Regions from separate parts of the Duganella violaceipulchra genome, predicted to be linked through region 1. Evidence: predicted binding sites of a transcription regulator. Region 1 holds the regulator's gene; the other holds the start of a gene.
What was found. Region 1 encodes sigma-54, which starts transcription at its own class of promoters, with help from an activator protein. Its sites were predicted from a motif close to TGGCANGNAANCTGCTTT; they were not measured.
Positions count from the first base shown of each region.

Region 2: a site for sigma-54 is predicted at 1,630-1,647, ahead of KVP70_RS34245 (PEP-CTERM sorting domain-containing protein). Genes of this name have one in related genera too.

Region 1 covers NZ_JAHTGR010000005.1:265,882-271,268, forward strand. Annotated here, with positions in the region: gene KVP70_RS12015 (enoyl-CoA hydratase/isomerase family protein) at 1-795, opposite strand, end outside; gene hpf (ribosome hibernation-promoting factor, HPF/YfiA family) at 889-1,248, opposite strand; gene KVP70_RS12025 (RNA polymerase factor sigma-54) at 1,326-2,804, opposite strand; gene lptB (LPS export ABC transporter ATP-binding protein) at 2,810-3,562, opposite strand; gene lptA (lipopolysaccharide transport periplasmic protein LptA) at 3,565-4,155, opposite strand; gene lptC (LPS export ABC transporter periplasmic protein LptC) at 4,184-4,777, opposite strand; gene KVP70_RS12045 (KdsC family phosphatase) at 4,790-5,320, opposite strand; gene KVP70_RS12050 (KpsF/GutQ family sugar-phosphate isomerase) at 5,320-5,387, opposite strand, start outside.
Region 2 covers NZ_JAHTGR010000006.1:117,976-123,362, reverse strand. Annotated here, with positions in the region: gene KVP70_RS13120 (DUF418 domain-containing protein) at 1-942, opposite strand, end outside; gene KVP70_RS13115 (TetR/AcrR family transcriptional regulator) at 1,005-1,580, shown strand; gene KVP70_RS34245 (PEP-CTERM sorting domain-containing protein) at 1,683-2,462, shown strand; gene KVP70_RS13105 (GNAT family N-acetyltransferase) at 2,500-3,036, opposite strand; gene nadB (L-aspartate oxidase) at 3,046-4,659, opposite strand; gene KVP70_RS13095 (TIGR03013 family XrtA/PEP-CTERM system glycosyltransferase) at 4,844-5,387, shown strand, end outside.

The DNA of each region.
Region 1 (5,387 bases):
CGTCTTTTGCGCGAAGGCGCTGTCGTCGGTTTTCAGCGAGGCGACGATGGCGGACACCGAGCCGGCGCCGAAGTGGCGGTCGATGGCGGCGCGCTCGGCCGCCAGCTTGCTGTCGCCGGCAGCGGCCTTGAATGGCGCCGCGAAGGCCGCGATGGCCGCGGCCACGCCAGCCCCCGGAGTCGACTCAAGCAGCGCCGCCAGCGCCGCCATCTCGCTGCCCGGCACAAAGTGATCGGCCAGCCCCGCGTGCAGCGCATCGGCCGCGCCGATGGTGACGCCGGTGACGCCCAGGTAGCAGCCCAGCTGGCCCGGCGCGCGCGCCAGGAAATAGCTGCCGCCCACGTCCGGGAACAGGCCGATGTTCACTTCCGGCATGGCCATCCTGGTGCGCTCGGTGACGATGCGCACGCGGCAGTCCGGACCGCCCTGCGCCACGCCCATGCCGCCGCCCATGACCACGCCGTCCATCAGCGCGACGTAGGGCTTGGGATAAAAATGGATCAGGTGATTGAGCGCGTATTCCTCGGTGAAGAAATCCTCCACCAGCGCGCTGCCGCCCTGCGGCGTGGCGCGGCCGGCGTCGTAGAAGAAGCGGATGTCGCCGCCGGCGCAGAAGGCCTTTTCGCTGCTGCTGCGGATGACGACGGCGGCCACGCCGCTGTCGTCGCGCCAGGCCAGCAGCGCCTGCGTGATATCGCGCACCATCGCCAGCGATAAAGAGTTCAAGGCCTTGGGGCGGTCCAGGGTGATGAAGCCGGTTCCGTTGCTGACGCTGGTGTGGACGTATACGCTCATGGAGTCTCTAGGGTCGTGGTGAAAACCCTATTTTACTGCGGGCGCAAAAAAGGGCGCCTCTGCGCCCTTAGTTGGATGGTGCCGGGGCCGTTGTTATAGGGCGGCGGCAGCGGGTTCGTAGCTATCCGGGAGATGCTTGATCGCATCGTGGCCGTGCTCTTGGACCTTGGCTTTGTACTTCATGACCTGCCGATCCAGCTTGTCGATCAAGGTATCGATGGCGGCGTACAGGTCCTGCGACAGGCTTTCCACGTAGACGGTCTTGCCCGACATGCGCAGGTTGATTTCAGCCTTCTGGCGTTTCTCTTTCTCTTTGAGGTTATCTACAGTCAGGATGACAGCAATATCAATCACTTGATCAAAGTGGCGGGTGACGCGTTCCAGCTTGTTCTGCACGTATTCACGGATGGCCGAGGTCACTTCGAGATGATGTCCACTGATGGTGAGATTCATACACACTCCTAAAGATAATGTCGCTTCTTACGGTTAGTGCGGAGCCCATTACCGCCGGGCGCGCAGGAACCAAATAACTACAAAGATTTACGGAGACTGACTGGCGGGATCTTCAACGCTTCGCGATATTTGGCAACAGTGCGTCGCGCAATCACCATGCCTTGTTCTCCCAGCATGTCCGCAATCTTACTGTCGGATAAAGGATTTTTAGGGTCTTCTGCTCCTGTCAATTGCACGATGAGTGCGCGTATCGCCGTCGAACTTGCTTCCCCCCCCGCTTCGGTGGCGACATGGCTACCAAAGAAATATTTCAACTCAAACATGCCATGCGGGGTCAGCATATATTTTTGAGTTGTTACACGAGAAATAGTGCTCTCGTGTAGACCCAGTGTATCAGCAATTTCGCGAAGCACAAGGGGGCGCATGGCAACGGCGCCATGGGAGAAAAAGTTCTTTTGTCGTTCTACTATCGCTTGTGCGACGCGCAAAATCGTGTCGAAACGCTGGCGCATATTCTTGATCAGCCACTTCGCTTCCTGCAGCTGCGCGCCCATCGCGCCCTCGCCTTTTCCCTGCTTGAGCAGGTTGGCGTACATGGCGTTCACGCGCAGGCGCGGCATGACGTCGTTGTTCAGGCTCACTTGCCAGCCGTTGCGCGCTTTTTTGACGATCACGTCCGGCACCACGTAGTCCGACACGTCCGACGCGAACGCCGACCCCGGATGCGGATTGCACTGGCGGATGACGGTTTGTGCTTCGCGCAAATCTTCGTCGTCGCACAGCAGCGCCTTCTTCAGTTTGTTGAAATCGCGCTGGGCAAACCAGGTCAAATGATTTTCAACAATCGTCAGCGCCATGCGCCGCGTGACCATCGGGATGGCCGGCAGGCGCTTGATCTGCAACGCCAGGCATTCGGACGCGTTGCGCGCGCCCACGCCCATCGGGTCGAAGCTTTGCAGCATCGACAGGGCGGTCTGCAATTCGTCGAGCTCCAGTTCCAGCTCTTCCGGCAGGCGGGCCAGGATCTCTTCCAGCGATTCCTCGAGGTAGCCGTTTTCGTCCAGCGCGTCGATGATCAGCTCGACCAGCGCGCGGTCGCGCATCTCCAGCACCGTCACCCGCATCTGCTCCATCAGATGTTCGCGCAGGGTGCAGTGGCTGGCCTCCAGTTGCGGACGCGAGTCCTCGTCGTCGGGCGCCTTGCTGCGGCCGGCGTCGCTCCAGTCGACGTCGGCGTCGCTGCTGGTGCTTTCGGTGTCGGCGGCCGGGCCGTCGTAGTTGTCGGCGTCGGCGGCCGGCGCCTCCTGGGCGTTGGGCGGGCCTTCGGGCGGCGCGTCGCCGACCGGGGCTTGCTGGCTGATGGCGCCGTCCGACAGCAGCCGCAGCGAGCGGTCCAGCGGGTCGTCGAGGCGCTCCAGCAGCGGATTATCGGTCAGCAGCTGTTCCAGTTCCTGGTGCAGCTCCAGCGTCGACAGTTGCAGCAGCCGGATCGACTGCTGCAACTGAGGTGTCAGCGCGAGGTGCTGCGACGTGCGCAGTTGCAAAGACTGTTTCATGGGTTTTACATACGGAAGTGTTCACCCAGATACACGCGACGCACCGATTCGTTGGCGATGATGTCGTCTGGCCGGCCTGAAGCCAATACCGTGCCCTGGTTGATGATATATGCGCGGTCGCAGATGCCCAGCGTTTCGCGCACATTGTGATCGGTAATGAGGACGCCGATGCCGCGTTCCTTGAGAAAGCGCACGATGCGCTGGATCTCAATCACGGCGATCGGGTCGACCCCGGCGAATGGTTCGTCGAGCAGCACGAAGCGCGGGTTGGTCGCCAGTGCGCGCGCGATCTCCACGCGGCGGCGCTCGCCGCCCGAGAGCGACAGCGCCTGGTTTTCGCGCAGCTTTTCGATTTGCAAATCGGCCAGCAGGGTATTGAGCCGTTCATCAATGGCAGCCTTGGATAAAGGCTTGCCGTCCACCTTCTGGATTTCGAGGACGGCGCGGATATTTTCTTCCACCGTCAGCTTGCGGAACACCGACGCTTCCTGCGGCAGGTAGGACAAGCCGAGCGAGGCGCGGCGGTGGATAGGCAGCGAGGAGATATCGGTGCCGCTGATATCGATGCTGCCGGCGTCCGACGGCACCAGGCCGACGATCATGTAGAACGAGGTGGTCTTGCCGGCGCCGTTGGGGCCGAGCAGGCCCACCACTTCGCCGCATTCGACTTGCAGGGACACGTCATGCACGACCTGGCGCTTGCCGTAGGTCTTTTGCAGGCCGCGCACGATCAGGGTGCTACCGCAGGATGGTTCCATGCTTACTTCTCCGTGGCCGGCGGCGTCGACGCGGCCGGTGCAGAGGCCGCCGGCGCGGCCGGACGGATGGTCGGCTGGATCACCATGGTGCCGCGGCCGGCGCCCGGCTTGCTGACGCCGGAGACGTTGTTCTTGACGTCGAAATGTTCGGTGCGGCTGTCGTAGGAGATGAACTCGCTGTTGACTTCGCTGGTCATGCGCGGGCCTTCCAGCTGGCGCACCCTGGCTTTCGAGAACAGCTTGACCAGGTCGGTCTTGTCGCTGTATTCGATGCGTTCGGCTTCGCCCTCGATCCACTGGTCGCCGGCGCCGTCGCGCTTCTGGCGGAAGGTCGACAGCGTACCCGGCGTGCTGGTCAGCACGACGAAGTTATAGCCTTCCGGATCGGTGGTCACCACCGCCTTGGGCGACTTCATCAGCAAGGTGCCGCGCGTCAGCACGACATTGCCGATCAGCGTCTTGATCTGCTTGACGTCGTCGATTTGCAGGTCGTCGTAGTCGATCTTGGTCGGCTTGTTGGCATCGGCTTTTTCCGCGTGGGCCCCAGCGGCCGCCAGCAACAACATCGCCGCCGAGAGTATCAGTTTCTTCATCGTCATTCCATTCATCATCATTGTTTCCTCAATGGCCGGCGCGCGGCGGCATCGTCAGTTGTCCGCGTCCGCCCAGCTGCACTGCGCGGGTGGCGTTATTGGCCTTCATGCCGATGCCGTTGGCGGTGGCGTTGCCCATTTCCAGCGCCACCGGGCTGGCGGTTTCCATCCGTTCCTCGTCCGGGTAGACGGTCAGCGCCGGCGTGGTCATGCGCATCGCCTGCGCTTGCGGCCCGGCCGGGCGCACCACGCTCACATTACCATTGAGCTTGACGCGCGTATTGCCCTGGTCGACATGGGCGGTGTCGGCATTGATATTCATCGGCGGCTGGTCGCCGGACAGGCTGTGCACAGTCGGCTTGTCGATGTCGGAGGCATCGTCGACCGGCCGGTGGGTCAGTTTTTCGCCGGAGATGATGTAGGCCGGCTGGCCGGCCTTGTTCATGCGCACCATGCTGAAGCGGTCGATGATGTAGTCCGGCTCGTTGCGGTGCTGGTCCACCTGCGCATCCTGGCCGGCCTGGTTGACCACCTGCACCAGCCAGAAGCTGCCGACGGCGACAAACGCGCCGACCATCATGATGACGGTGAGCTGCCAGCGATGGGCTGTTTTTTTACGCATGGACTATCCTCGTCAAACCAGGAACTGCGCCATCACGCGCTCGTAGCTGCCCTGCGCGTGCAGCAGCAGCTCGCACACTTCGCGCACCGCGCCGCGGCCGCCGGCGGCCACCGTGGTGTGGTGGGCGCGCTCCAGCACTTCGGCGCGGCCGTTCGGCACGGCGACGGCGAAACCGACGCGCGTCAGGATCGGCAGGTCGACCACGTCGTCGCCGATAAAGCCGACCTGCTCGGCGGTAAGGCCGGTCTTTTCCAGCAGCGCCTTGAACGGCGTCAGCTTGTCGTGCCCCCCCTGGTGCAGGAAGCCGATGCCGAGGTCGGCCGCGCGCCTGATCACCTGCGGCGAGGTGCGCGCGCTGATGATGGCGGTCTGCACGCCGGATTCCTGCAGCAGCTTGATGCCCAGGCCGTCATGCACGTTGAAGGTCTTCAGCGCCTCGCCGTCGGCGCCGTAGTGCAGGCTGCCGTCGGTCAGCACGCCGTCGACGTCGAAGATCATCAGCTTGACGCGCGCGGCGCGTTCCACATAAGTCAAATCCGTCATCAGATCACCTTGGCGCGGGTCAGGTCGTGGATGTGCAGCGCGCCGACCAGCTTGCCGTCGGCGTCGG
Region 2 (5,387 bases), on a different contig from region 1:
CAGCGCGGCCGTTACCGCCGTCGCCACGCCCTGGCCGCTGAGCAGGCCCAGGGCTTCCAAGGTTCCCATACCCAGCAGCACGTGCGCGATGTACAGCGTCAACGTCTGGCGGCCCGCCGGCGTGGCCAGCTGCAACACCCGCTTGCGCTGCAGCCAGGCTGCGCTGCGCAGGCACAGGCCGATCACCAGCACGGCGCCGCCGGAACTGGCCAGCAGATATAAAGGCATGGGCGGTATCGGCTTGGTCGTCAGCAGCTCGGACAGCCCGGGCAGGGCGGCGCGCAGCAGCAGGCTGATACTTTCCGCCGCCAGCAGCGTGGCGCCGCCCCAGGCGATCATCCGGTGCTGGATCGCGCGCCGGCCCAACGGCAGCCGGCCGAGCAGCATTCCCAGCAGCAGAAAGCCCAGCCACGGCAACACCGGATGCCAGCCGTTGAACAGCAGGTTGCGGCCGAAGCCGGTTGGCGTCCAGAAGCCACTGTAAGTGTAGCTGTGCCAATCCCAGCCCGCGCTGTAATTCTGCGTCAACACCAGCCCGGCGAACAGCAGGTCCATGGCGAGGATGCAGGCCGCCAGCGCCTGCCACGACAGCCTCAGCAGCAATGCGCCAAACAGGAAATAGAAGGCGTAGTAGTGCAGGATGTCCGCTTCGAACAGCAGCATGTTGCACAAGCCCAGCACCAGCAGGAAGACGGCGCGGCGCAGCGTGACGGCGACGGTTTGGGCATGGTCGTTGCCGGCGGCGGCGATGCCCAGGCCTATGCCGGCCAGCACAACAAAGCAGGCGGCGGCCCGGCCTTCCAGCGCGCCGGTGAGCACGGCCAGCAGGCTGTCGCCCTCCTTGATACCCATCGCCATGCGAAAGTTGACGATCACCATGCCGACAAAGGCAAGGAATCGGGCCAGGTCCAGCCCTTCAAGACGTTGTTTCTGATGTTGCATGTGGTTTCCTCATCTGGTTTGAAGTATGATGAACGAACGTTCGTTCATGGTATGAGGTCCTTATGGCAGAGTCAAGAAAGCAATTGATCGTGGAGGCCGCCTGCGCCTGTTTTCTGCGCAAGGGCTACCACCAGACCGGTGTGCGCGATATCGCCGCGGAGGCGGGCATCAGCCTGGGCAATCTCTACAATCACTTTTCGGGCAAGGAGGCGGTGCTGGCCGAGATCGCCGCGCTGGAGGCGGGCGACTTGGCGCCATTCATCGCCCACCTGCAGGCGGAGGGCGATCCGGCCGCAGCCTTGACGCGCTTCGCCGGCGCCTACCTCGACTTTGCGGGGCGGCCCGAGAATGCGTTGATGACGCTGGAGCTGGTCGCCGAGGCGGTGCGGAACCCGGCCATCGCGGCGACGTTTGCCGGCAATCGGCAAGGCTTGCTGGCGGCGCTGGTGGGTTTGCTGGAGCAGGGTGGGGACAGCGGCCGGCTGCGCCGATGCGCCTTTCCGGCGGAGACCGCGAACGTGATACTGGATCTGGTGGAAGGCCAGGCGCTGAGGGCGGTACTGGGCGAGGTGGCGCAAACGGCGCCTGCGCGCGCGGAATTATTGGATTTTATCGCTCATGCGCTGCAAGTGGCATGAAAAATTTGCATGCAAATATGTAAAAATTTACCATTATGAATTCCTTAAATGCAATATAATCTGCCTTGTCATTTTTATAGCATTAATTAAAGGAGTAGGTGGATGAAAAAACAATTATTGGCGGCGGTGGTGGCAATGGTGGGTCTGACGGGCATGGCGCACGCGGATGGGTTCTACAATGGCGGTTTCGAGGCCGGCACCACGGGCGGCTGGACCACCGGCGGCGGCTATCGCGCCGGCACCAACAACAGCATGCAGCCTTCGCAATTCCTGCCAGGTGGCAACCTGAACGGTGACAATGGCAGCCGCGGCGCTGTGGTCGGCAGCAGCTATGTCGATCCCAACCTGGGCTCACTGCTGGGTTCGACCGTGTACAACGGCAACTATTCATACCGCGCCGAAGACACCACCAGCGGCGGCTATGCGACCGCGATCAGTCAAAAAGTCAGCAACTACACCGACGCAAACATCTACTTCGCCTGGAAAGCCGTGCTGGAAAACGGCGGCCACCAGGAATATGAATCGGCGCTGATGAAGCTGACCCTGACCGACGACACCACCGGCCAGTTGCTGATCAGCCGTAGCTACAACGCCGGCTTCAGCGGTTCGGGCGTGGACAGCCGCTTCGCCAAAGAAGGCAATCTGTTCTACACGCCAAGCTGGCAAGTGGAGCAACTGAGCATCGACCAGTCGCTGTCCGGCCACAGCTTCACGCTGTCGCTGCTGGCCGCCGATTGCCAGCCAACCGGCCACACCGGCTATGCCTATCTGGATGGCTTCGGCGCCGTGACGCCGTCAGTGCCTGAGCCTACCACCTACGGCATGCTGCTGGCTGGCCTGGGCCTGCTGGGCTATATGGCGCGTCGCAAGAAATCGGCTTAATCCGGTTGAGGGCGCCGGCGGCCGATGCCGGCCGGCGCTAGGTGTTGATACTTTTCCGCATTTTTGCCAGCGGCACCTTGATGTCGTCCGGCAGTGTAATCTCGAACCGCTCCACCATCGCAAAGCCGCAGGCCAGGTACAAGGGCACGCCCGGCATAGTGGCGGCCAGTTCCAGCGTGCGGAAACCGGCGGCGCCCGCCGCCTCGGTGCAATGGCTCAGCAGCAGCCGGCCCAAGCCTTGCCGGGCCGCTGACGGCTCGACGAAGAAGGCGCGGATGCGCGCCGCTTCCGTGGCCGGATCGAGCAGCGGATCGGCGCCTTGCTTGGTGCGGTCGGCGCCGAACAGCGTGCTGCGCTTGCTCCAGCCGCCGCAGGCCACCAGCTCCCCATGCTTTTCAATCAAAAAATAAGTTTGATCGGCGACCAGTTGCGTATCGACGCCGAACACGTGGCGGGTGATCGCCACAGCCTGCTCCGGGCTGTAGAAGCCGTCGCTCAGCGCTATGCCGGAACGGGCGATCAGTGCTTCCATCGCGGGGATGTCGGCCGCCAGGGCTGCGCGCACGGTGATCACGCCCGCCCCTTACTTGCGGCGCGCCGGCGTCAGGATGCTCGGCAGCGCTTTCGGCAGCGTCTCGGGGTAGTCGCGGCTGAAATGCAGGCCGCGGCTTTCGTGCCGCTGCAGGGCGCTGTTGACGATCAGGTTGGCCACGTCGACCAGGTTGCGCAGCTCCAGCAAGTCGTGCGTGATGCGGAAGTTGCGGTAGTACTCGTCGATTTCTTCCTTCAGCAGCGCGATACGGTGCTGGGCCCGCTCCAGGCGCTTGGTGGTGCGCACGATGCCGACATAATTCCACATGAAGCGGCGCAGCTCGTCCCAGTTGTGGGAGATGACCACTTCCTCGTCGGCGTCGGTGACGCGGCTTTCGTCCCAGTCCGGCAGGTAGGGCACTTCGCCTTTTTCCTTGGCCGCGATGTCGGTGGCGCAGGCGCGGCCGATGACCACGCATTCCAGCAGCGAATTGCTGGCCAGGCGGTTGGCGCCGTGCAGGCCGGTGCAGGCGGTTTCGCCCACCGCGTACAGGCCGGGCAGGTCGGTGCGGCCGTGCAGGTCGGTGACCACGCCGCCGCAGGTGTAGTGCGCGGCCGGCACGATAGGGATCGGCTGCCTGGTGATGTCGATGCCCAGTTCCAGGCAACGCGCGTAGATGGTCGGGAAGTGCTCGATCAGGAACTCGGCCGGTTTGTGGCTGATGTCCAGGTGCACATAGTCGAGGCCGCGTTTCTTGATCTCGAAGTCGATGGCGCGCGCCACCACGTCGCGCGGCGCCAGTTCGGCGCGTTCGTCGTGGGCCAGCATGAAGCGCTTGCCGGCGGCGGCGCCCGCTTCCGGCGGCAGCTTGAGCAGGCCGCCTTCGCCGCGGATCGCCTCGGTGATCAGGAAGGACTTGGCGTAGGGATGGTACAGGCAGGTCGGATGGAACTGGATGAATTCCATGTTCGACACGCGGCAGCCGGCGCGCCAGGCCATGGCGATGCCGTCGCCGCTGGCGGTGTCGGGATTGGTGGTGTACAGATAGACCTTGCCGGCGCCGCCGGTGGCCATCACCGTGTGCTCGGCGGCGAAGGTCAGCACCTGGCCGGTCTTCTCGTCCTGCACGTACAGGCCGTAGCACTTGGGCTGGGCGTTGGCCTTCTTGAGCGGGTGCAGCTTGTCCGAGGTGATCAGGTCGATCGCGCAATGGTGCTCGAACAGCGTGATGTTCGGATGGGCGCGGACCTTTTCCTCCAGCGTGACCTGCACCGCGTGGCCGGTGGCGTCGGCCGCGTGGATGATGCGGCGCTGGCTGTGGCCGCCTTCGCGGGTCAGGTGGAAACCCAGTTCGGCCGAGTCGTCCTTGGTGAAGGGCACGCCTTGTTCGATCAGCCATTCGATCGCCTCGCGGCCGTGCTCGACGATGTAGCGCGTGGCGCTCTCGTCGCACAGGCCGCCGCCGGCGACCAGGGTGTCGTCGATGTGCTGGGTGTGGCTGTCGCCGGAATCGAGCACGGCGGCAATGCCGCCCTGGGCCCAGTTGCTGGCGCCATCCTTCAGCGCACGTTTGGAAATGATCGCGACTGTGCGCGTTTCGGCCAGGTGGAGGGCGACCGACAGGCCGGCCAATCCGCTGCCGACAATTGCAACATCAAATTTCATGATTACGTTTGGATGCGGTTGAGAACCATGACTATAGACCATTTGTCATGAACGCGTCATATCCGGCTGATTTTCCGGGTTTTTAGGCCGGAACCGACCAGCCAATTGTGGCCGCTCAAAGTGCAAGCGCCGCCAGTTGGCGATGATCGGAGCTACACCGCCGTTTGGTGTCGGGGAGCGGATCGTGATCAGGATATTCCACCATTATGTGTCTAAAATAGCCTTCATGCTGTTGTTGCTGGAGTTGCTGGTACTGTTGACGGCCGCCGTGGCCAGTGCGCCGCTGTGGCTCAAGGGACGGCATGGCGGCGACCAGCTGTACCTGCCGGCGCTGGCGTTCGCGCTGGTCATGGTGCTGAGCATGGGCACGCTGGGCATGTACCAGCACAATCAATCCAGGGAAGACATCAAGAGCACCTTGCTGCGCATCCTGCCGTCGTTCGTGCTGGGCTTTGGCTTGATGAGCTTGCTGTCGAACATGCTGCCGGGCGCGCAGTTCGGCCGCGTCGGCAGCGTGGTGTTCGTGCTGGGCGGGGCGGCGGTGCTGCTGGCGCGGCTGGTGGTGTTCACCTCCGCGCAGTCGAGCATGCTGGAACAGCGCCTGATCGTCATCGGCGACGGCGCCACCGCGCGCGAATGCCTGGAGCTGGGCGCCAGCAGCGTCGGCTTCCATGCGTTCAAGGTGGTCGGTTTCGTGCCGGTGGCCGGGGAAGTGTCCTGCGTGCCGG